Regions from separate parts of the Lysobacter sp. ESA13C genome, predicted to be linked through region 1. Evidence: predicted binding sites of a transcription regulator. Region 1 holds the regulator's gene; each other region holds the start of a gene.

Region 1 (7,919 bases):
ATGGGCTGGGAATCGGGAGTCGAGAATCGGGAATCGTCAAATCAAAAGCGGTGGCCGCTGCGAGGGTGTGAACTTTTCGGCCGTCATTCCCGCGAAGGCGGGCTCTGCCGCTCTTCAGCGGCAGCCGAACATCCAGAGACTTCAGCACCATACCCCGGTGAAGCCCTGGGTCCCCGCCTGCGCCGGGACGACGATCGAAACACCAACGCATCGGCCACTGCCGCGTTGCGGATACGAGAACGGGGAACCGGGCCTTTGGACGCAAATCGCCGCGATGGCGAAAGCCCATTCCCGATTCCCCATTCCCGATTCCCGGCTTACTTCTTGTCTTCGTCCTTCACTTCGGTGAATTCCGCGTCGACCACGTCCTCGGACTTGGCCGAACCGGTTTCGGCGGCGCCGCCGGCGTCCGGCTGCGCGGCCTGGGCCGCGGCGAACAGCGATTGCGCGGCTTCTTCCAGCGCCTTCGACTTGGCCTCGATCTGGCCCTTGTCGTCGCCCTTCATCGCCGTTTCGAGGTCGGCGATGGCCGCCTCGGCGCGGCCGATCTGGTCGCCCGGCAACTTCTCGCCGTGCTCCTTGATCGTGCTGCGGGCCATGTGGATCAGGCCGTCGGCGTGGTTGCGCGCCTGCACCAGCTCGTGGAACTTCTGGTCTTCCTCGCGGTTGGCTTCGGCGTCGGCGACCATCTTGGCGATCTCTTCCTCGGACAGACCCGAGCCGGCCTTGATCTCGACCTTCTGCTCCTTGTTGGTCTTCTTGTCCTTGGCGCTGACGTGCAGGATGCCGTTGGCGTCGATGTCGAACGACACCTCGACCTGCGGCATGCCGCGCGGCGAGGGTTCGATGCCGGACAGGTCGAAGCGGGCCAGCGACTTGTTGAAGCGGGCCTGTTCGCGCTCGCCCTGCAACACGTGCACGGTCACCGCGGACTGGTTGTCCTCGGCGGTCGAGAAGGTCTGCGAGGCCTTGGTCGGCACCGTGGTGTTCTTCTCGATGATCTTGGTGAACACGCCGCCCAGGGTCTCGATGCCGAGCGACAGCGGGGTCACGTCGAGCAGCAGCACGTCCTTGACGTCGCCGGCCAGCACGCCGCCCTGGATGGCCGCACCCACAGCAACCGCTTCGTCCGGGTTGACGTCCTTGCGCGGTTCCTTGCCGAAGAACTCGGCCACCGCCTGGCTGACCTTGGGCATGCGGGTCTGACCGCCGACCAGGATCACTTCGGCCACGTCGCTGGCGCGCAGGCCGGCGTCGTTGAGGGCGATGCGGCAGGGTTCGATGGTCTTCTTGACCAGGTCCTCGACCAGCGACTCCAGCTTGGCGCGGGTCAGCTTGATGTTGAGGTGCTTCGGACCCGAGGCGTCGGCGGTCACGTACGGCAGGTTGACTTCGGTCTGCTGCGAGGACGACAGCTCGATCTTGGCGCGCTCGGCCGCATCCTTCAGGCGCTGCAGCGCCAGCGGATCCTTGCGCAGGTCGATGCCCTGGTCCTTCTGGAACTCTTCGACCAAGTAGTCGATGACGCGCTTGTCGAAGTCTTCGCCGCCGAGGAAGGTGTCGCCGTTGGTCGACAGCACTTCGACCTGCATCTCGCCGTCGACCGAAGCGATCTCGATGATCGACACGTCGAAGGTGCCGCCGCCGAGGTCGTAGACCGCGATCTTGCGATCGCCGCCCTTCTTGTCCATGCCGTAGGCCAACGCCGCCGCGGTCGGCTCGTTGATGATGCGCTTGACTTCCAGGCCGGCGATCTTGCCGGCGTCCTTGGTCGCCTGGCGCTGGCTGTCGTTGAAGTAGGCCGGCACAGTGATGACCGCTTCGGTGACCGGCTCGCCCAGGTAGGCTTCGGCGGTCTTCTTCATCTTGCCCAGCACTTCGGCCGAGATCTGCTGCGGCGCCATCTTCTTGTCGTCGAGGGTCGCGACCCAGGCATCGCCGTTGTCGTGCGCGACGATGTTGTAGGGCACCAGGCCGATGTCCTTCTGCACTTCGGCGTCGCTGAACTTGCGGCCGATCAGGCGCTTGACCGCATAGAAGGTGTTCTTGGGATTGGTGACCGCCTGGCGCTTGGCCGAGGCGCCGACCAGGACTTCGCCGTCCTTGGTGAACGCGACGATCGACGGCGTGGTGCGGTCGCCCTCGGAATTCTCGATGACCTTGGCCTTGCCGCCTTCCATCACTGCGACGCAGGAATTGGTGGTGCCCAGGTCGATGCCGATGATCTTGCCCATACGTAGTGCTCCCTCTCGAATGCTTGAATAGTTGGGGCGGTCCGCGCTGTGCGCCGTGCCGCCGATGTTCGTTATTTGGGGCTAGGTGCCGGGCAGTTCAAGCGCCCGTGCCCCGCCCTCGTGACGTCCGTCCCGGCCCTTCCCGGAACGTCCGCTTGCGGCTCGCGCCGCCCCCCGCTTCGGTTTCGCGACCGCGGCGAGCCGCGGCCGGGACCGTCCCGGGACCGTTCAGGCGTCCTGGGCGACCACCACCAGCGCCGGACGCAGCAGGCGCTCGTTGAGCAGCCAACCCTTCTGGTAGACCTGGACCACATGGTTCGGCGCCACGCCCGGCGCCGGCACCATGCTCATGGCCTGGTGATGCTCGGGATTGAACGGCTGGCCGGCCGGGTCGACCGCGACCAGGCCATTGTCGCCGGCGACCTTGAGCAGCTGGCGCAGGGTCAGTTCCATGCCCTGGCGCAGGGCGCTGGCGTCGTCGCCGGCCACGGCCAGGCCGGCCTCGAGGCTGTCGATCACCGGCAGCAGGTCGCCGAGCAGGCGCTCGTTGGCGAACTTGCGCGCCATCTCGACGTCGCGCGACACGCGCTTGCGCTGGTTGTCGAGTTCGGCGCGTTCGCGCAGCGTGTCCTCGCGCAGCTTGCTGAGCTCGGCGCGCAGCGCCTCGACTTCGGATGCCTCGGAGGAGCCCGGGACCTCGTCCTGGGACGCCGGGTTGAGTTCGGAATAAGGATCGTGTTGGTTCATGCCTGGGTCCTGGCGGTTTTTCCGCGACAGGCCAGCTATGGGGCCGCGATGGTGCGGTTCAAGTGCCCGGATCTGCATCGATCGCCCGGCATCGGCGTCGAGCGGCGGGTTTCGGGAGGCATTGCGCACCCCGGCGGCGCCGGCTTATGGGCAGGAGCGGAGCAAGCCGCGATCCACTGAGGTGATCAACCCCGGCTCGGCCCGAAGCCGATGGTCTCCAAAAGATTGGCCCCACCGGAGAGATGGCGGTCGCGGCTTACGCCGCTCCTACCCTGGGTTCCGGCTAAGTGGGATTGGCGGGACGATTGGACCGGCTGCGGAGGCGGAATCGCCCCTCGCTTTAGTCCACTTCGGTTGGTCGCGGCTCGCGCCGCTCCTACCCTGGGTTCCGGCTAACTGGGATGGGCGGGACGGTTGGATCGGCTTCGGAGGCGGGATCGCCCCTCGCTTTAGTCCACTTCGGTTGGTCGCGGCTCGCGCCGCTCCTACCCTGGGCTTCCGGACGGCCTCCCTCAGTCCCCCTCAGTGACGCCGAACGCATCCCCCAGCGCATCCGCGGCCGCCTGCACCACCGGGATCACCCGGTCGTAGGCCATGCGGGTCGGGCCGATCACCCCCAGCACGCCGAGCACGCGGCCGCCGGCGGTGTACGGCGCGGTCACCAGCGACACGCCCTCCAACGGCGCCAGGCCGGTCTCCTCGCCGATGAAGATGCGCACGCCCGGCGCGCGCACGGTGCGTTCGAGCAACTGCAGGATTTCGCGCTTGCGGGCGAAGGCCTCGAACAGCTCGCGCAGGCGGTCCAGGTCGGCCAGCTCCTGCACGCCCATCAGCCGGGTCTGCCCGGCCAGGACCATGTCGTCGTTGTCCGGGGTCAACACCTGCTCGGCCAGCTCGACCGACTGCGCGAGCAAGGTCTGCATCTCCGACTGGGCGTTGCGCAGATCCATCAGCAAGGTGGCGCGGATCTCGGCCACCGGCCGCCCGGCGAAGTGTGCGTTGAGGTAGTTGCCGACCCGTTCGAGTTCGCCGGCGTCGTAGGGGCGGCGGGTCTGGATGATGCGGTTCTGTACGTCCTGGTCGGCGAACACCAGGATCGCCAGCACCCGCTGGGCGTCCAGCGGCACGAAATCGATGCGCCGGAACGCGAACTGCTCGCGCTTGGGCACGCTGACCACACCGACGAAGTGGGTCATCGCAGACAACAGTTCCGAAGCGCTGCCCAGCAAGGCCTGGGTGCCCGAGCCCGACGGCAGCTCGCTGCGCAGGCGCGCGACCTCGCCTTCCGGCAACGGCCGCACCTGCAGCAGCGAGTCGACGAACAGGCGGTAGCCCTGCACGGTCGGGATGCGCCCGGCCGAGGCGTGCGGCGCGCTGAGCAGGCCGACGTCTTCCAGGTCGGCCAGGATGTTGCGGATCGTCGCCGCACTGACGTCGAGGCCGGCATGCTTGGCCAGGGTCTGCGATCCGACCGGTTCGCCGCTGTGGATGTAGCGGCCGATCAGCGTGCGCAGCAGTTGCCGCGCGCGCGGGTCGAGGCTCGGATCGGGCGGTCGGCGGTTCATGCTGTGGATATAGGCGCGGACGCGGGCCGGCGCAAGCGCCATCGTCCGATTCGACGATGGCGGTCCGCATCGGCCGCCCCGCCCTGCGCGCTGCGTCCGCATCGGTAAGAATCCTCGTGCACACTGCCGGCGGCGTACGCGTCCGCTCGCCTCGCCCTGCTCGTCTCACCCTGTGATCCGCATCCGCCCTACCCTCCGGCCCGCTTGCCGCCCATTCCCAGTCTCTCGCCGCCAAGGCACAATCGCCGCCGCATGCTCGCTCACCTCTCGCTCAAGCAATTCGCCGTCGTCAGCGCCGCCGAACTCAGCTTCGGTCCCGGCCTCACCGTGATCTCCGGCGAAACCGGTGCCGGTAAGTCGCTGCTGGTCGATGCCCTCGGTCTGCTGTCCGGCCTGCGCGCCGACAGCGGCGTGGTCCGCCATGGCGCCGACCGCGCCGAACTGGTCGCCGACTTCACCCTCGACGATGCGCCGCTGGCCGCGGCCTGGCTGCGCGACAACGAACTCGACGAAACCGGCGACGGCGAGGCTGCGATCTGCCAGATCCGCCGGGTGATCCGCGCCGACGGCGGTTCGCGCGCCTGGATCAACGGCCGCCCGGTCACCCTGAGCCAACTCGGCGAGCTCGCCGGGCGCCTGGTCGAGATCCACGGCCAACACGAACACCAGGCGCTAATGTCGCGCGCCAGCCAGCTCGGCCTGCTCGACGCTTACGGCCGCCACGACGCGCCGTTGGCCGTGGTCGAAGCCGCGGCGCAACAGTGGAGCGCGCTGCTGCGCGAACGCGACACGCTGTCGGCGCAGGGCGACGTCTCCGACCGCATCGCCTGGCTGGAACATCAGCACGCCGAGCTAGAACGCGAAGTGCTCGAAGCCGAGGCCTTGGCCAAGCTGCTCAGCGACCATCGCCGCCATGCCCATGCCGCCGGCCTCATCGCCGCCTGCGAATCGGCCTTCGCCCGCCTCGGCGGCGACGAAGGCCCGTCGCTGACCCGCCTGGTGCAACAGGTGCGCGGCGAGCTGCAGCGCGTCGCCGAGCACGAGCCGCGCTTGAACGATGTCGACGCCATGCTCGACAACGCCGCGATCCAGATCGACGAAGCGCTGACCCTGCTCGACCGGGTCCGCGACGATCTCGACCTCGATCCTTCGGCCTTCGAGCAGATCGAAAACAAGATCGGCCGCCTGCACGAGCTGGCGCGCAAGCACCGGGTCGCGCCCGAACAACTGCCGGCCACCCGCGACGGCATGGCCGGCGAACTCGACCAATTGCGCAGCGCCGGCGACCGCCTGCAGGTGCTCGACGGCGAAATCCAGAGCGCGCGCGCACAGTGGCGCCGCGCCGCCGACACCCTGGGCGAGGCGCGCCGCAAGGCCGCCAAGAGCCTGTCCGACACCACCAGCGTGCTGATCGGCGAACTCGGCATGGGCGGCGGGCGTTTCGACGTCGCCCTGGAGCCGCTCGACGAGGACCGCCCCGACCCGCAAGGCGGCGAGCGCGTCGAGTTCCTGGTCGCGGCCAACCCCGGCCAGCCGGCCCGGCCGCTGCGCAAGGTCGCCTCCGGCGGCGAACTCTCGCGCATCTCGCTGGCGATCGAAGTCGCGGCCTTCGGCCTCGACGCGGTCGCGACCATGGTCTTCGACGAAGTCGATTCCGGCATCGGCGGCGCCGTGGCCGAGATCGTCGGCCAGAAGCTGCGCGCGCTCGGCGCCAGCCGCCAGGTGCTGTGCGTGACCCACCTGGCCCAGGTCGCGGCCCAGGGCCACGCCCACTACCGCGTCAGCAAGGCCGCCAGCGAAGGCGTGACCCAGAGCGCGGTGCAGGTGCTCGGCGCCAAGCAGCGCGAGGAAGAACTCGCGCGCATGCTCGGCGGCATCGAACTCAATAAAGAAGTGCGCGCCGCGGCCAAGCGGCTGTTGGCCGACGTGGTCTGAGGTCGGGATTAGGGATTAGGGATTCGGAGCCTACATCGAGCTCAGCCTCGGAGCGGCTTCGACCTGGGTCGATCGAGCAAGCCCGTTGGGCTTGGATCGATCGAGCAAGCTCGTTCGACCTGGATCAATCGAGCAAGCTCGATTGATAGCCGACTCGATCCTAGATCGATAGCCGCCTCAATCGAGGTCCGGCAGCCCGGTGAAGAACGCCGCCCGGTGCGGGGTGATGCCCTGGCGCTGTTCGTCTTCGAGCGGATGCCCGCTGTCGACCAGGCGGAAGGTCGGCCGGGTGTCGTCGTGCAACTGCACCCGCAGCTCCAGGCCGAGGGTGCTGAACTCGTAGACGCGCGGGATGTGGTTGGCCAGGGTGCCGGCGAATTCGGGCACGCGGTCGTTGCCGGGCTCGTCCCACATCATCCGCGCCAGACGCCAATCGTGTTCGGCCAACTCGACCCAGGCGCCGATGCAGTAGTCGTCGCCGCCTTCGACCGGCAACGGAATCACCCCGCGCACGAACAGCTGGCCGCCGCCGATCGCGCAGAAGTTCGCGTCGCAAAAGGTGTCCGGCGCGCAGCGCGCGGCGTTGTCGAGGGCGTGGTAAGCGTCCGGGAAGGTGAAGGAGTACTCCATGTCCGACAGCGCGACGAGTTCGCCGCAGCACGAGCACGGCAGCATCGTCTCGCCGGACATGTCGGCCTTCACTTCTTCTTGCGCACGTACAGCACCAGCGAGTGCTCTTCGATCTCGTAGCCGTGCTTGGCCGCGATCTTGCGCTGCAGCTCTTCGATCTCCGAGCTTTCGAACTCGATGATCTTGCCGCTGTCGATGTCGACCATGTGGTCGTGGTGATGGCCGCGGTCGAGTTCGTACACCGACTGGCCGGCCTCGAAGTTGTGCTTGAGCACCAGCCCCGCCGACTCGAACTGGGTCAGCACGCGGTAGACCGTGGCCAGGCCGATGTCCTCGCCCTTTTCCAGCAACATCCGGTAGATGTCCTCGGCGGTCATGTGGCGCGGCTTGGATTGCTCCAGCAGCTCCAGGATCCGCAGGCGCGGATGGGTGACCTTGAGTCCGACGTTGCGCAGGTCCTGCGATTCCATGAGTGTTCCCTTCAGATCGATTCGGCCGGCGCTCGCCGTGCCTGGGTGTTGACCGGCTGGCCGTGGCCGCGGGCGGCTGCGCATGGAGCGGACGGGGCTGGCTGGGCCGGAATGGCGGATGAACGCGAGGGGTCTCCGCGCGCCGTGATCCGCCCTTGGTGGGTGCGGGCTTCAGTGTATCATCGGCCCCGTTGCCTTCGACTGCCGCAGAACCCTACCCGATGCGTAAGCTCCTGCTCGTCCTCTCGCTGTCCATGCTCACCGCCGGCTGCGGCATCATCTACAAGCAGCCGATCTATCAGGGCAATCTGCTCGAGAAGACCGCGATCGACCAGCTC
Region 2 (7,919 bases), on a different contig from region 1:
GGTCGCGGTGACCGGCAGGTAGCGGGTGTCGCGGTAGGGCGTGTCGGCGGCATCCGGGTCGCTGCGCGAACGGCGCGGGAACACCGCCACCAGGGCGGTGCCGAAACCGTCGCGGCGATACACCGCGCGCAGGTTGTCGAAACCCAGGGTGTCGGACGCGAGCAAGGCTTCGGGCTGCTGGGTCAGCTCGGTGGCTTCGTAGCCGTGCAGGGCGATGCTCAGTTCCAGCCCGCCGACCTGTAGGGGCGTAGTGCCGATCTGGCCGCGGCTGGCCTCGAACGCGGCCTGGGCGACGACGTCGATGGCGCGGTTGTAGAAACGCAGCACGCGCTCCTGGCGCGCCTCGAACACGCGCTGCTCGGGCGTGCGCGGGCTCAGGAACAAATAGGCGTAGGCATAGCGCGCGGTCTCGATCGCCGCGCGCGTGCGCAGGTCGCTGTCGACGTCCGGCGCCACGACCGGGCTCTCCGACGGTTCGGCCCGCTTCGCGATCCCGGCGCTCTCGGCGGCCTTGGTCACGGTCGCCGGCGCGGCGTTCATGCGCAGCAGTTGCAACTCCGCCGCGGTCGCCAGCCAGTCTTCGACCGCCGCCAGCGGCCGCAACTGCGCGATGCAGGGCTCGGGCTCGCGCGCGCATTGCTCGGGGTCGAGGCCGGCCGAACCCAGCGCGGTCGCCGCCGCGGTGCTCAGGCGCCCGCCGCTGAGCGCGTCGACGTTGCGCTCGACCGCGACCTCGCCGAACGCGCGTTCCTTGACCTTGACCACGGCGCAGCCGCTGCCGCCGAGCAGCACCAGTCCCGCCAACAAGCCGACCCAAGCACGCATGTCCTATCCACCGGGCAAAAAACCGTTCGCATTGTCGAGCGCGCCCGCTCCGGCGTAAACACCGGCTCGCCTTCACGCCCAGCCCGCCAGGGCGTTCCCCGTATCGACTCCTCCGCTTTCTGTCTTGCGCGCACGAGGCGCCCGTCATGCATCCATCCGGAAATCCCGCAGAGTCAGGCCAGCCCGAACTTCACGTGCAGCACATCGCCTGCGCCAACAACGCCGCGTTCGTGCTGCGTTTCATCATCCAGCGCCTGGACGGCGACCGGGCCATCAGCCAGGCCCCGGCCGGCGGCGCATTCGCGGCCGGGCTGACCCGCAGCGTCGACCTGTCCGCGATGCGCTTCCACGGCGATGCGCTGCGCGTGGGAGAACGCGTGCGCGTGCGCGCGCGCGCGATCGGAGGGACGCGCCGCGACGGCCCGTCGGTGGCCTACGCGCCGAACGGCCATACCGCTACCTTCAGCGTGCGCGGCACTACCTTGAGCTTTTCGATCAACCGCATCTGAGGCGTCCGACCATGACCGCGTCCCACGCGCTGGAAGGCCAATCCACCGATTGGCTGCGCGACAGCGAAGATCTGCTGGTCCGCTTCGGCCTCAACGACGAGGATGCCGATGCCCGCCATCGCAATCGCGGCGCGCAGGCGCATATGTTCACCGACGCGCGCCTGCCGCAGCTCGCACCCGATCGCGTGTTTCCGAATCTGCTCGCGGTGAGCCGCGGCGCGGCGCTGTCGATCCAGATCCGCGCGCGATCGCCTGGGCCGCTGGGCTTCGGTTTCCGCATCGCCACCGGTGCCGAGCCGGTGGTGGATCGCCTTTACGCGGTCCAGCGCGACGACCCGTTGGGCTTTCGTAGCGTCACCGTGCGCCGGTTCCAGCACGAAGCGAATCTGATCACCGTCGATCTGATGCGCGCGCGGCTCGGCCATTCGCACCGCCTGGCCGCGCTGCAACAGCTGTGGACCTGCGACATCATCACCTGGGACGTGCACCAGTTTCTCGACCCGATCACCGCGCAGGTCTATACCCGGAACAATCGGCGCTTCCCACCGACGCCGCCCGCCGGGCGGCTGGACACCCGGCGCGGCACCGCGCTGGAGGCGGGCGGCGGCGCGGCGCTGCAGGTCAACGCCGGGGTCGTCTGGGCCGACGGCAGCGCCGAGCAAACCTTCGAACGCATCCAGGTGCAAGACGAAGGCGACCCGGATCGGGACTTCTTCGGCCGGCTGCGGGTGCATTTTTTCGTCGTCGATCCGGATTGAGCGGCCGCGCGCCGCGCCCGCCGCATCGCCCAACCGAGGGCTCCGCATGCTCGTCACCATCGCATTCGCCGGCGAACCCGATCGCGACCTCGTCCTGCGCCTGATGCCGGACACCTCGTTGCGGCAGGTTCGCGAACAACTCGCGGGCCTGGACGCGATGGCGCCGGGGGACCGCTTCGGTTTCGGCAATGCCCGCCTGGATCCGTCGATCGAGGCCGAGACCAAACTCAAGGAAGTGATCGGCGAGGACGACGTGCTCAGCGTACGTCCGGCGCCGCGCGCGCCGGAACCGGAACCTGAGCCAGAACCCGAGCCGGAGCCCGAACCCGAACCGGCACCGGCGCCCGCGCCGCCGCGTCCGGCGCTGCGCCCCACCGCGCCCACGGCGCAGCCCGCCGAAGCGAGCTGGGGGCTGCGCAACGAAGACGAAGCCCCGGACTTGCTCGCGAACCTGCAGGGCCGGTTGGCCGGGTTCAGCGTGCGCACGCCCGACGAGTTCACCGCGCTGCCGCTGGCGACGGTGCAGGCGCTGTTCGCCGCCCGCCGGCTCGACCGCGGCCTGCGTTTCGGCCCCGATCCGGGCGACGCCTTGTTCGGCGCACGCTCGCCTCGTTCGCCGGTGGTCTACCGGCATCCGCAGCGGCCGCCGCGTTCGGGCGGAGTGTCCTTCACCTCGCGCTGGACCATTAGCGCCACCGCCAGCCGGGTGCTGCACGAACTGCACACGCGCAGCATCCACAACGCCAACGCCGGCGGCGGCGTCAACGGCTTCGGCCTGGCCGCGGATTTCCGCCGCGATCTCGAGCGTTTGCAACGCAACGAAGTCACCACGATCCATCTGACCGACGAGATGATCGCGCCCAGAGTCGTGCTGATGCTGGACCCGGACACCGATCTGGACGTCGCGCCCGAGTTGGTCGAAGCCGTCGACCGCGCGCTGGCGACGCCCGGCCGGGCCGGACAATACGAAGCGCTGCACGAGCGCGTGTTCGCCGCGTTCGGTTATTTCTTCCCGTGCGAGGCCTTGCTCGGCGGCACGCGCATGCGCACGCTCAGCGCGATCAGCGAAGACCTGCAGGAGCAGGAGCAGTTGCTGTCGGGCTTCGGTTTCGGCGCCGCCGCGAAGGACGCGCCGACCCGCTTCGGCCCGGCCAGCGGCGACATCGGCTTCGCCAGCGCCGACCAGCAGCGCTCCAATCATCGCCACATCCGCCAGTTGCGCGAGCAGAGCATCCGCACCGTCGGCGGGCATCCGGCGCTGGGCCTGTCGGACGAGTTGGCCCTGCAATGGATGGCCGGATTGGACGCGGTGGAGCTATGGAAAACCATCGGCCATCGCCGGCTGGTGCCGATCCTGCGTTTCCTGCCTGCCCGACAACGCGACCGCTGCGTCAGCGTGATCGATCAGTTCGCCGGTTCCGGCGCCAGCGCGCGCCATACCGTGCTGGACATGGCCGCTTACGTGATGCCGCTCAATCGCGATTTCCTCGGCACGATTCTCTAGCCCGCGGTCGCGCGCCGAATCGACAGAAACCCCGCCTTCCGACGGGGTTTTTCGATGCGTGCGACGGCGAACGGCTGGATCGGAAATCGATACCGCGATCGTGGTGCGCGGCGCGATCGGCGCCGCACGGCATGCCGCAAAAAAAGAACCCCGCCTTTCGGCGGGGTTCCTTAGGTTGCTTCATGGCGATCGGTGGATCAGAAATCCATGCCGCCCATGCCGCCCATGCCGCCGCCGCCCGGCATCGCCGGCTCGTCCTTCTTCGGCAGCTCGGCGACCATCGCTTCGGTCGTGATCATCAGACCGGCGATCGAAGCCGCGTTCTGCAGCGCGGTGCGGGTGACCTTGGTCGGGTCCAGGATGCCGAACTCGAGCATGTCGCCGTATTCGCCGTTGGCGGCGTTGTAACCGAACGCGCCCTTGCCTTCCTGGACCTTGTTCAGGATGACCGACGGCTCTTCGCCGGCGTTGGTGACGATTTCGCGCAGCGGGGCTTCCATCGCGCGCAGGGCGATCTGGATGCCGTGGTTCTGGTCTTCGTTGGCGCCCTTGAGGCCCGAGATCGCGGCCTTGGCGCGCAGCAGCGCGACGCCGCCGCCCGGGACGATGCCTTCTTCCACGGCAGCGCGGGTAGCGTGCAGCGCGTCTTCGACGCGAGCCTTCTTTTCCTTCATCTCGATCTCGGTCGATGCGCCGACCTTGATCACCGCCACGCCGCCGGCCAGCTTGGCCACGCGCTCCTGCAGCTTCTCGCGGTCGTAGTCCGAAGAGGTCTCTTCGATCTGCGCCTTGATCTGCTTGATGCGGGCCTGGATCGAATCGCCGTCGCCGGCGCCGTCGATGATGGTGGTGTTCTCCTTGGAGACCTGCACCTTCTTCGCGCGGCCGAGATCCTTGATCGTGGCCTTTTCGAGCTGCAGGCCGACTTCCTCGGAGATCACGGTGCCGCCGGTCAGCACGGCCATGTCTTCCAGCATCGCCTTGCGACGGTCGCCGAAGCCCGGGGCCTTGACGGCGCAGACCTTGACGATGCCGCGGATGGTGTTGACCACCAGGGTCGCCAACGCTTCGCCTTCGACTTCCTCGGCGACGATCAGCAGCGGCTTACCGGCCTTGGCCACGCCTTCCAGCACCGGCAGCAGGTCGCGGACGTTGGAGATCTTCTTGTCGTACAGCAGCACGAACGGGTCGTCGAGCTCGGCCGACATCGACTGCTGGTTGTTGATGAAGTACGGCGACAGGTAGCCGCGGTCGAACTGCATGCCCTCGACGACGTCGAGTTCGTTCTCGAGGCCCGAACCGTCTTCGACGGTGATCACGCCTTCCTTGCCGACCTTGTCCATCGCCTGGGCGATCAGGTCGCCGATGTCGGCGTCGGAGTTGGCGGAGATCGCGCCGACCTGGGCGATTTCCTTGCTGGTCGAGGACGGCTTGGAGAGCTTCTTGAGCTCGGCCACGGCCTCGATCACGGCCTTGTCGATGCCGCGCTTGAGGTCCATCGGGTTCATGCCGGCCGCAACGGCCTTCATGCCTTCGCGGATCAGCGCCTGGGCCAGCACGGTCGCGGTGGTGGTGCCGTCGCCGGCGTTGTCGGAGGTCTTGGAAGCGACTTCCTTGACCATCTGCGCGCCCATGTTCTCGAACTTGTCGGCCAGCTCGATTTCCTTGGCGACGGACACGCCGTCCTTGGTGATCGTCGGCGCGCCGAAGCTCTTCTCGAGCACGACGTTGCGGCCCTTCGGACCGAGGGTGGCCTTCACGGCATTGGCGAGCACGTTGACGCCGCGCACCATCTTGGCGCGCGCGTCCTCACCGAAACGAATTTCTTTAGCGGACATGTGTAACTCCGGGATTTGGTATTAGGGATTCGGGATTGGCAAGAGCGGAAGCGGGAGGTCGGGGCGGGGCCGGAGATCGCAGCGCAAGCGCTTGCGAATCCCCAATCCCCAATCCCCAATCGCGGCTCTTAACCGACGATCGCGAGGACGTCGTCTTCCTTGAGGATCTTGTATTCGACGCCGTCCTGCTTGTAGGAGCTGCCCGAGTACTGGCCGTAGATGACCTTGTCGCCGACCTTGAGCTTCGGCGCGCGCACGCTGCCGTTGTCCAGGGCCTTGCCTTCGCCGATGGCGACGACTTCACCCTTGGTCGACTTTTCCTTGGCGGCGTCGGGAATGATGATTCCGCCGGCCGAGATTTCGTCGGCTTCGATCGGCTTGACCACAACGCGGTCGTAAAGCGGCTTGAGATTCATGGCAACCCTCTGTAAGTGCTTGAATGGGTGGAGAAAGGACGGGAATTTTAGCAGTCGCCCCCGGAGAGTGCCAACGCCGGGGACAAAAGCGCCCGGACGAACCGGGACTGCACGCTAGATGAGGCGGTCCCGGGAGCCTTTCAAGGGGTGGGCGACGAAATCCTGGCGCCGGCCGATGACAGGCCGGGTACCGGCCCGCTCGCGCAGCCCGACCGCTCAGGTCCCGAGCCGCTTCAGGTAGGCAGTCGGGGTGGCGCCGAGGCTGCGCCGGAACATGGCGATGAAGGCGCTGACGCTGTCGTAGCCCAGGTCCAGGGCGATGGCGGTAACCGCATCGCCGGCGGCCAGGCGCTCCAGCGCCCGCATCAGGCGCGCGCGCTGCCGCCACTGCAGCAGGCTTTGGCCGGTCTGCGCGGCGAAGCGCCGGCTCAGGCTGCGCTCGGACAGATGCGCGAACGCGGCCCACTCGGCCAGGCCGCGCGGGTCGGCCGGATCGTCGGCCAGGGCCTGGGCGACGCGCAGCAAGTGCGGGTCGGTCGGCATCGGCAGGCCGATCGGCCGCTGCGCCGGGTCCGCGGGCCTGCTGAGAGCGGGCCCATCCAGTGCGAACCCGCTTAGAGCAGGCTCGCCCAGGGCGATCTCGTCGAGCAGCACCTGGGCGAGCCGGGCCTGGGCCGGGCCCAGGGGCGCGTCGCCAGGCCATTGCGCGGCCCGCGCGACCGCCTCGCGCAACAGACCGGACACGCGCAGGGCGCAGGCTTGCGCCGGCAGCGCCGCGCAGGCGGATTCGGCGACGTAGACGCTCCAGCCGGAAAAGGCGGCGCCGTGCGAGCATAAGGAATGCTCGGCCTGCGGCGGCACCCATACCGCATCGGTGGCCGGCACGACCCAACGCCCTTGCGCGGTGCCGACCGTCAGCAAGCCGCGGTGCGCGCCGAACAACTGCCCGCGTGCGTGTCGGTGCGCGGCGGTGTCGCGCACGCCGGCGCGGGCCATCGTCACGGCGATCACCACCGGTCCGTCGGCGGAATCGGCGCGGAGCGCGGCGAGCAGAGGGTCGGACATTGGCTGGAACGCGCTATCGAATGGCCGGGGCAACGTAGCAGAGCGCCGTCGCCGAACCCAGCATGATCGCTTCATCCCGAACGGAGCCGCGCCATGCGAGCCGAAGACTTGTTGCCCGACCATCTCGACCACACCCGCATCGACGGCGTCCTCGTCCGCAAAGGATCGGTCGGCGCGTTTCTCGCCAATGCGCGGGTCTGGTCGGATGGCGATGCCGATGCGCGTGCGCAGGCCGAACGGCATATCGCCGAGGCGTTGCCGGCCTTGCGCGCGTTGGGTCTGTTCGAGGTATTGGAGATTCGCGATCCGGGGCTGCGTGCGTGGGTTGCCGGGCAAGGATAGGAATGGCGGACGCGTAAGGGCCGAGGTTTCGTCGCGTCCCTGGTTCGCGGTCGCGGCTCGCGGCGCTCCTGGCCGTAGCCCCCTGTAGGAGCGGCGTAAGCCGCGACCGCGCTGCTTGCCGTGACCACGTGTCTTGCCGCAGAGCGGTGAAACAACATCAAGATCTAAAGCTTCCGTCCGCTACGCGGCCGGGTTACTTTCTTTTGCTAAGCCCAAAAGAAAGCTAACCAAAGAAAAGGGCTCTCCTTGACGAAGCTCCCCTGCGAGCACGCAGCCTGCGCCGGGATTTTCCGATAAGACATCCTTGTCTTATCGGAAAACGCCGCACGTCCTGTGCGGCGCCCTCCGGGTCTACGGTTGCATCGCTAGTTCGGAACTGCGCCAAGCACTTACGGCAACGGCAACGGCAACGGCAACGATCGTCGCGGCGCTTGGGTAGGAGCGGCGCGAGCCGCGACCGTGATCGCTCCGCCTGCCGCGTCGCTGCGGTGCCCGACATTCCACGCTACCCATGACTTCCCTACCGCGCGCCCCGCTACGCCGCGCACTAGACTGCAGCCATCCCCGCCATCGCCAGGACCGCCGCATGTCATCCGTGACCTCACCGAAACAGATCGCCGCGTCGCTGACCGAATTCTGGTCGCCGCGCGTGGTCGCCGAAG
Region 3 (7,919 bases), on a different contig from region 1:
GTCTTCTGCTCGCCGAAGCCATAGACCTTGGCGCCCTCGGTCAGCAGGCGCATCACCAGCGGGGTGAAATCGGCATCGCTGGAGACGATCGCGAAACCGTCGAGGTTGCGCGCATACAGCAAGTCCATCGCATCGATGACCATCGCCATGTCGGAGGCGTTCTTGCCCTTGCTGTAGGCGAACTGCTGCATCGGCCGGATCGCGTAGTCGTGCAGCACCGCTTCCCAGCTCTTGAGGTTCGGGCTCTTCCAGTCGCCGTAGGCGCGGCGGACGTTAGCGACGCCGTAACTCGCCACCTCGGTCAGGATCACGTCGATCTTCGCCGCCGGCGCGTTGTCGGCGTCGATCAGCAGCGCGATGCGTTTTTCCTCTGCGGCCATGCGATTCCCCCGCGGGCCGGTCCCGGCCCTGTCGCGGCCCAGCCTAGCGCAACCCCGCCGTCAGCGCCTCGACGCCGTGCCGGCACCGAAACGAGCGCCACGGTCATGACGCGCTAACCTCGATCAGTGAGAATGGCGGGGACCCTAACGACACGACATGACCCCACCCCCATGACCAACCAGCTCGAACAACTGCGCGCACTCTCCGCCGTCGTCGCCGACACCGGCGACATCGAAGCCATCGCCCGCTTCCGTCCGCTCGATGCGACCACCAACCCCTCCTTGCTGCTCAAGGCCTCGGCCTTGCCGGCCTATGCGCCGCTGATCGAGGCCGCAGTCGCCGCGGCGCAAGGCGCCGACACCGCCGCGCGCGTCGGCGACGCCGGGCTGCGCCTGGCCGTCGCGATCGGCGGCGAAATCCTCAAGCTGATCCCCGGCCGCGTCTCCACCGAAGTCGATGCGCGCCTGAGCTTCGACACCGAAGCGACCCTGGCCCAGGCCCGCCGCATCGTCGAGTTGTACGACCAGGCCGGCATCGGCCGCGAGCGCCTGCTGATCAAGATCGCCTCGACCTGGGAAGGCATCCGCGCCGCCGAGCAGCTCGAACGCGAAGGCATCCACTGCAACCTGACCCTGCTGTTCTCGTTCGCCCAGGCCGTGGCCTGCGCCGAGGCCGGCGTATACCTGATTTCGCCGTTCGTGGGCCGCATCCTCGACTGGCATCTCGCCAACGGCACGCCCAAGCCGGCCACGCCCGCCGACGACCCCGGCGTGCAGTCGGTCGCGCGTATCTGGCAGTACTACAAGCGCCACGACTACGCCACCGTGGTCATGGGCGCGAGCTTCCGCAACACCGGGCAAGTGCTCGCGCTCGCCGGTTGCGACCGCCTGACGATCTCGCCGGAGTTGCTCGGCGAACTCGAAGCCGGCCACGACACGGTCGCGCGCGCGCTCAACGACGACGGCCAACGCGCCGCGCCGAGCGCGAAGCTCGACGAGGCCGGGTTCCGCTGGCAGCACAACGAGGACGCGATGGCGACCGACAAGCTCGCCGACGGTATCCGCCGTTTCGCCGCCGACCAGCGCAAGCTCGAAGACCTGCTCACCCGCCATCTCAGCTGATCGAGGCTCCATCGTCATGAGCGACTCCCGCAAGCACGTCGTCATCGTCGGCGGCGGGTTCGGCGGTCTGTGGGCGACGCGCGCCCTGGCTTCGGCCGAGGTGCGCATTACCCTGATCGACCGTCGCAACCATCATCTGTTCCAGCCCTTGCTGTACCAGGTCGCGACCGCCGGCCTGTCGGCGCCGGACATCGCCGCGCCCTTGCGCCACATCCTGCGCAATCAGAAGAATGTCGAAGTGCGCCTGGGCGAAGTGACCGGCATCGCCGCCGACGCGCGCCAGGTGAGCCTCGCCGACGGCGACGTCATCGACTACGACTACCTGCTGCTCGCCAGCGGCGCGACCCATGCCTATTTCGGCCACGACGAATGGGCCGACGATGCGCCCGGCCTGAAGACCCTCGACGACGCCCTGCACATCCGCCGCCGCGTCCTGCTCGCCTTCGAACGCGCCGAAGCGGCCGAAACCGAGGAAGAACGCTCGGCCTGGCTGCACTTCGCCGTGGTCGGCGGCGGCCCGACCGGGGTCGAACTCGCCGGCACCCTCGCCGAGATTTCGCGCAAGACCCTGCGCCGCGAGTTCCGCCGCATCGACCCGGCACAGGCGCGCGTGCGTTTGATCGAAGCCGGCCCGCGCGTGCTGGCGAACTTTCCCGAGTCGCTGTCGGAAAAAGCCCGCGCGCAATTGCAGCGGCTTGGGGTCGAAGTCGCCACCGGCACCCCGGTCGCCGAGATCGACGCGCGCGGCTACCGACTCGGCACCGAGTTCGTGCCGGCGCGCACGGTGCTGTGGGCGGCCGGCGTCGCCGCTTCACCGCTCGGCGCCCTGCTCGCTGCGCCGCACGATCGCGCCGGGCGCGTGCTGGTCGAACCCGACCTCAGCGTGCCCGGGCATCCGGAGATCTTCGTCGCCGGCGATCTGGCCAGCGTCAAGCAAGCCAACGGCCAGCCCGTGCCCGGGGTCGCGCCGGGCGCCAAGCAGATGGGCGCCTACGTCGCGCGTGCGATACGCGCACGTCTCGATCGGCGCACGCTCGAACCTTTCCGTTACGTCGACTTCGGCAACCTCGCCACCATCGGCCGCCGCGCCGCGGTGGTCGACCTGCGCGGCTTCAAGTTCTCCGGCTTCGTCGCCTGGGTGTTCTGGCTCGCCGCGCACGTGTTCTTCCTGATCGGCTTCCGCAACCGGCTGATCGTGATGCTCAACTGGTCGTGGGCCTACTTCACCTACCAACGCCACGCCCGCATCATCTTCGGCACCGGCGAGCCTGCCCGCGCCGACACGCCGCCGCCATGAAGGCATGAAGGCGAGGCGGTGCGCACGCATCGCCTCGGCTGCAGCGGTAACGACGACGAAGGGCGCCTCGCGGCGCCCTTCGTGTTTACTGCGGACTCGGTGGCTGTCTGCAGGGACGCGTCAGACGCGATCGATCCGGCACATGAAGCAACCGGTGCGGGCATTGTGCGCGTGCACTTCGGTCGTGTCCGGATCGTCGAGCAGCTCGGCCAGCACCGCATCGGCCTGGGCGCCATCGATCGCGCGCGCGCCGCGCATCCAGCCGTCGGCGTCGTAGGCGCGCAGCGACAGATGACGGGTGCGCAGGAACGGCGGCAGTGCGTCGTCGTACGAGGCCGCGGTGGCGCCCTCGCGCACGTAGATCGGGCCGCTGGAACGATAGGGGCCGTCGCAGGCGTGGTGCTCGAAGGTCAGCAACAACACCGAGTCGCCGGGCTTGGCGTCGGCCAGGCTGATCCGACAGGGGTAGCCGTTCGGCGAGTCGGCGACGATGCGGCGCATGCCGTGGGCACGCAGGCTGGCGTCGTCGAGCGCGCCGAGGGTGGCGAAGGGTTCCGGCGACAGGCCGGCGATGCGGTAGCGAGACATGGGGTAACTCCTTGGAAGACAGGGCCCCAAGTTAGATGCCGCGCGCGCGCGGCGATATCCGCTTCTTGCGCTGCGCGGTCGCGAACGCTGCAGCCGTTTGCGGCGCCGCAAACGACGACGGCCCGGTTTCCCGGGCCGTCGTCGCTAAGCTTGCTGGTGGCCGATCAGGCGACGAACAGGCCGCGCATCTTCTTCAGGGCATTGGCTTCGATCTGGCGGATGCGCTCGGCGCTGACGCCGTACTCGTCGGCCAGTTCTTGCAAGGTGATCTTGCTGTCGGCATCGAGCCAGCGACGCTTGATGATGTCGCGCGAACGCGCATCCAGGCCGGCGAGGCCTTCGCGCAGCAGGCCGAGCTGGTTGTCTTCCTCGTCCTCGCGCTCGTACGACTGCGACGGATCTTCGTCGCTCGCGCGCAGGTACGCGGCCGGCGACGGCGGCGCATGATCGTCGTCTTCGTCGGAGGGCGCATCGAAACCGATGTCGCGGCCGGACAGGCGCGATTCCATTTCCAGCACTTCGCGCTCGGAGACGTTGAGGTCCTTGGCGACCAGGCGCACTTCCTCGGCGTTCATCCAGCCCAGGCGCGTCTTGCTCTTGCGCAGGTTGAAGAACAGCTTGCGCTGCGCCTTGGTCGTGGCGACCTTGACGATGCGCCAGTTCTTGAGGATGAACTCGTGCATCTCGGCGCGGATCCAGTGGACCGCGAACGAGACCAGGCGCACGCCCTGGTCGGGGTCGAAACGCTTGACCGCCTTCATCAGGCCGATGTTGCCTTCCTGGATCAGGTCGCCGATCTGCAGACCGTAGCCGTTGTAGCCGCGGGCCACGTGGACGACGAAGCGCAGATGCGAGTGAACGAGTTCACGGGCCGCGTCGAGGTCTTCCCCTTCGCGGAAGCGGCGCGCCAGCGCCTGCTCGTTTTCCACGCTGAGCACCGGGATCTGGTGCACGGCGCCGATATACGCGTCCAGCGAACCGAGCGCGCTGGGCACAGGCAGGTTGTTGGCGACTAGAGCAGTGGATTGGGCGATAGAGGTCATGGGGGTCATCTTAGCAGTCGCGATATATGACTGCTAAAGGTGGGGAAAGTTCCACAGTGTTGCGGTACTGGAACGGGCGACCGGGCCTCGACCGGCCCGGGCGGCGGAGCGCCGTACCGATGAGACGGCGGCGCGGACATCAACATACCCTTTGCAATTAATAACTTATTAAAGCGAACCGGCCGCCGGCGCCATTCAGCCCAGGGCCCGGGCGCTCGAATATCCGCCCGCGGCGCCTTCGGCCGCCTGAACCGGCGTGGCGAAACGCCACTATCGGCCTGATCCGGGCGCACATTCCATCAGGACCGGGGTCCCAGATCGCAAAACCGGCGCCGGGTCGAGGGCGGCGACCGGAGCTTCGACCCCCGGTCCCGACGAAGGTTCACCCCGCAACCCTGCTCGCGCCCGCGACCGGCGCGCCACTACAGTGAGGCGACGCCGCCCGCCCCGGACTGCCCGTGATCCGACGAAAGACCCAGGAAGACGCCACCGGCTGCGGCCTGGCCTGCGTGGCGATGCTCGGCGGCATCGGCTATGCGCAGGCGCGTGTGCTGGCGCGCCGGCTCGGCGTCGGCCCGCACGACCGGGTCGTAGGCCGCGGCGACCAAGCGCGCACGGTGCGCAATGCCTATTTCAGCGACGCCAGACAGTTGCGGCGCATGCTCAAGCTGCTCGGCCTGCGCGCGGGGCCGGAACGCCGCCTGGCGCGATGGGAGGCGCTCGATCGCAGCGGCATCGCCGGCATCAATCCCAACCGCCGCGAGGGCAGCTGGCACTGGGTGGTCTATCTGCACTCGGACGAAGGCGGCTGCGTGCTCGACCCGAATCCGCGCGTGCGCAGCGAACGCAGGACCGACTTCGGCCGGATGAAGCCGCGCTGCTTCATCCCGGTGGCCCCCGCCTGAGCCGGCGTCAGGCGCCGCCGAGTTCCTCCAGTGAGCGGCGGAAACGCTTCAGGGCCGGGGCGATCTCGTCGGTATCGATGACGCCGTAACCGAAGGTCAGCGCCGGCCGCTCCAAGGCGCCGATCGCATAGTCGCCGACCGACTGCGCACCGGGCAGGTGGCGCAGCATGCGGGTAAGGATCGCCGGCGCCAACCCGGGGTCGCGGATGCGCGCGGCCAGATGCAGCCCCGCTTCCGAGGGAATCGGCTCCAGCCACGGATGCAGTTCGCGGCGCAGGCCGTCGAGCAGAGCGTCGCGGCGCTCGCCATAGATCGAACGCATGCGCCGCACGTGCCGGGCGAGATGACCGTCGCGGATGAAGGCCGCAAGCACCGACTGGGTGATCGTGTCGCAATGCGAATCGGCGCATTGCTTGACCGTGATCAGAGCGTCGCGCGCCCACGCCGGCGCGACCACGAAGCCTTTGCGCAGCGACGGGAACAGGCTCTTGGAGAAGGTGCCGACGTAGAACACCAAGGCGTCGCGATCCAGGGTCTGCAGCGCATCGAGCGGGCGCCCGCCGAAGCGGAATTCGCCGTCGTAGTCGTCTTCGATCACCACCGCATGATGCTGGCGGGCGAACTCCAGCAACGCCTTGCGCCGGCGCAGCGACAAGGCGACGCCGGTCGGCGATTGGTGCGAGGGGGTGACGCTGACGACGCGCACGTCCTCGGGCAGGCGATCCACGCACAAGCCTTCGTCGTCGACCGGCATCGGCACCAGGCGCGCGCCGGCCGCGGCGAAGGCCGCGCGCACCGGCGGATAGCCCGGCTCTTCGACCGCCACCTGGGTCACGCCCGGCGTCACCAGCAAACGCGCGAGCAGATCGAAAGCCTGCTGCGCGCCGGAAGTGACGATGACGTCGTCGGCCGCGCAGGCGACCGCACGCGCGAACGCGACGTGCTGGGCGATCGCTTCGCGCAGGGCCGGGATGCCTTCCGACGGCGGATAACTGAAATGGGTCTTCGACCATTCCCGCAGGCTCTGCGCGGACAGACGCCGCCAGACGTCGTGCGGGAAATGGCGATGGTCGGGAATGCCGAGGCGGAAGCAGCGTTCCGGCAGGCTGCGCGGCGGCGCGGGACGCATGAACGGCGTGCGCCACAGCGGGTTCAGGCGCGGGTCTTCCAGCCCCTGCTCCAGATGCGAGGGCGCGCGCCGTTCGCGACGTCCGGCGACGTCGGCCACCACGGTCTTCGCGCCCTTGCGCGGCAGCGCATAGCCTTCGGCGATCAGCAGGTCGTAGGCGGTGACGACAGTGTTGCGGGCGACGCCGAGTTCGTTGGCGACCTGGCGCGTCGCCGGCAGCGGCGCCCCGGCGGCGAGGCGGCCATCGAGGATCGCCGAGCGCAGTTGGTGGTGCAGTTCCTGGGTCAGGGTGCCCTGGCCGCGGTCCGGCAGGGCGAGAGGAAACGGGAAAACTGGCCCCATGAAATATCACCGTTTTGGCTCATCCAGGGCGCCAGAGTACTCCTAAGCTGAGTCCATGGAAGCGGCACGACGCCGCCGCACCGCCCCTCCCAGACGAGCCCCTGCCGATGATCGACCTCTACTACAGCCCGACCCCCAACGGCCTGAAGCTGCGCCTGTTCTTGGAAGAGTCCGGCCTGGCCCACCGGATCGTGCCGGTGCAGCTTTCGACCGGCGAGCAGTTCGCCCCCGAATTCCTGGCGATCTCGCCGAACAACAAGATCCCGGCGATCGTCGACCACGCCCCGCGCGACGGCGGCGAGCCGGTGGCGGTGTTCGAGTCGGGCGCGATCTTGCTCTATCTCGCCGAGAAAACCGGCCTGCTGCTGCCCAAGGACGCCCGCGCCCGTCTCGAAGTCACCCAGTGGCTGTTCTGGCAGATGGCCGGGCTCGGCCCGATGGCCGGCCAGGCCGGTCACTTTCGCGTCTATGCGCCCGAGCCGCTGCCGTATGCGATCGAGCGCTACACCCAGGAAGTGAAGCGCCTATACGGCGTGCTCGACCGCCGCCTCGCCGACCGCGCCTATCTCGGCGGCGACGCCTATTCGATCGCCGACATCGCTTGCTACCCCTGGATCGTGCCGCACGTCGGGCTCGGCCAGGACCTCGCCGCGACCCCGCACCTGCAGCGCTGGTTCCAGAGCATCGCCTCACGTCCGGCCACCCAGCGCGTCTACGCCGGCATCGACGACCCCTACACGAAGGCGCCGGTGCTGTCGGAGGAAGCGCGAAACGTCCTGTTCAACCAGGGCGCGACGAACGCGAAGTCCTGACTCGTCGCGCACCCGCACAGCCCACCTGCATGAGGCCTGTCATGTCCCTGCCGATCTGCGAAACCTGCGGCACCCAGTTCGCCCCTCATGCCGGCGTGCCGGCGCATTGCCCGATCTGCGAAGACGATCGCCAGTACGTCGGCTGGCAAGGCCAGACCTGGACCACCCACGAAGCGCTGGCGCAACGCTACACGCTGCGGCTCGAGGACGATGCCGGCGTGCCCGGCATCGGCCTGGCGCCGGCATTCGCGATCGATCAACGCGCGCTGTACCTGCAGACCGACGCCGGCAACATCCTGTG

The links. The regulator HrcA, encoded in region 1, represses chaperone genes, less so after heat shock. The targets are predictions, from matches to a motif close to TTNGCACTCNNNNNNNNNGAGTGCNAA.
Region 2: LC490_RS17070 (co-chaperone GroES) is a predicted target of HrcA. The motif match lies at 5,898-5,924, and genes of this name have one in related genera.
Region 3: rpoH (RNA polymerase sigma factor RpoH) is a predicted target of HrcA. The motif match lies at 4,441-4,467, and genes of this name have one in related genera.

What each region holds. Positions count from the first base shown of each region.
Region 1 covers NZ_JAHXYK010000004.1:344,926-352,844, reverse strand. Annotated here, with positions in the region: gene dnaJ (molecular chaperone DnaJ) at 1-2, opposite strand, end outside; gene dnaK (molecular chaperone DnaK) at 318-2,234, opposite strand; gene grpE (nucleotide exchange factor GrpE) at 2,463-2,981, opposite strand; gene hrcA (heat-inducible transcriptional repressor HrcA) at 3,494-4,546, opposite strand; gene recN (DNA repair protein RecN) at 4,799-6,481, shown strand; gene LC490_RS10435 (DUF2199 domain-containing protein) at 6,659-7,171, opposite strand; gene fur (ferric iron uptake transcriptional regulator) at 7,180-7,581, opposite strand; gene bamE (outer membrane protein assembly factor BamE) at 7,803-7,919, shown strand, end outside.
Region 2 covers NZ_JAHXYK010000008.1:147,778-155,696, reverse strand. Annotated here, with positions in the region: gene LC490_RS17095 (alpha/beta fold hydrolase) at 1-825, opposite strand, end outside; gene LC490_RS17090 (hypothetical protein) at 1,020-1,334, shown strand; gene LC490_RS17085 (hypothetical protein) at 1,346-2,092, shown strand; gene LC490_RS17080 (hypothetical protein) at 2,139-3,596, shown strand; gene groL (chaperonin GroEL) at 3,794-5,434, opposite strand; gene LC490_RS17070 (co-chaperone GroES) at 5,563-5,850, opposite strand; gene LC490_RS17065 (helix-turn-helix transcriptional regulator) at 6,067-6,915, opposite strand; gene LC490_RS17060 (hypothetical protein) at 7,009-7,257, shown strand; gene LC490_RS17055 (cupin domain-containing protein) at 7,844-7,919, shown strand, end outside.
Region 3 covers NZ_JAHXYK010000011.1:95,247-103,165, forward strand. Annotated here, with positions in the region: gene LC490_RS19770 (NYN domain-containing protein) at 1-380, opposite strand, end outside; gene tal (transaldolase) at 552-1,502, shown strand; gene LC490_RS19780 (NAD(P)/FAD-dependent oxidoreductase) at 1,519-2,799, shown strand; gene LC490_RS19785 (DUF1203 domain-containing protein) at 2,920-3,387, opposite strand; gene rpoH (RNA polymerase sigma factor RpoH) at 3,552-4,430, opposite strand; gene LC490_RS19795 (hypothetical protein) at 4,889-5,335, shown strand; gene LC490_RS19800 (PLP-dependent aminotransferase family protein) at 5,343-6,806, opposite strand; gene LC490_RS19805 (glutathione binding-like protein) at 6,914-7,618, shown strand; gene LC490_RS19810 (MBL fold metallo-hydrolase) at 7,660-7,919, shown strand, end outside.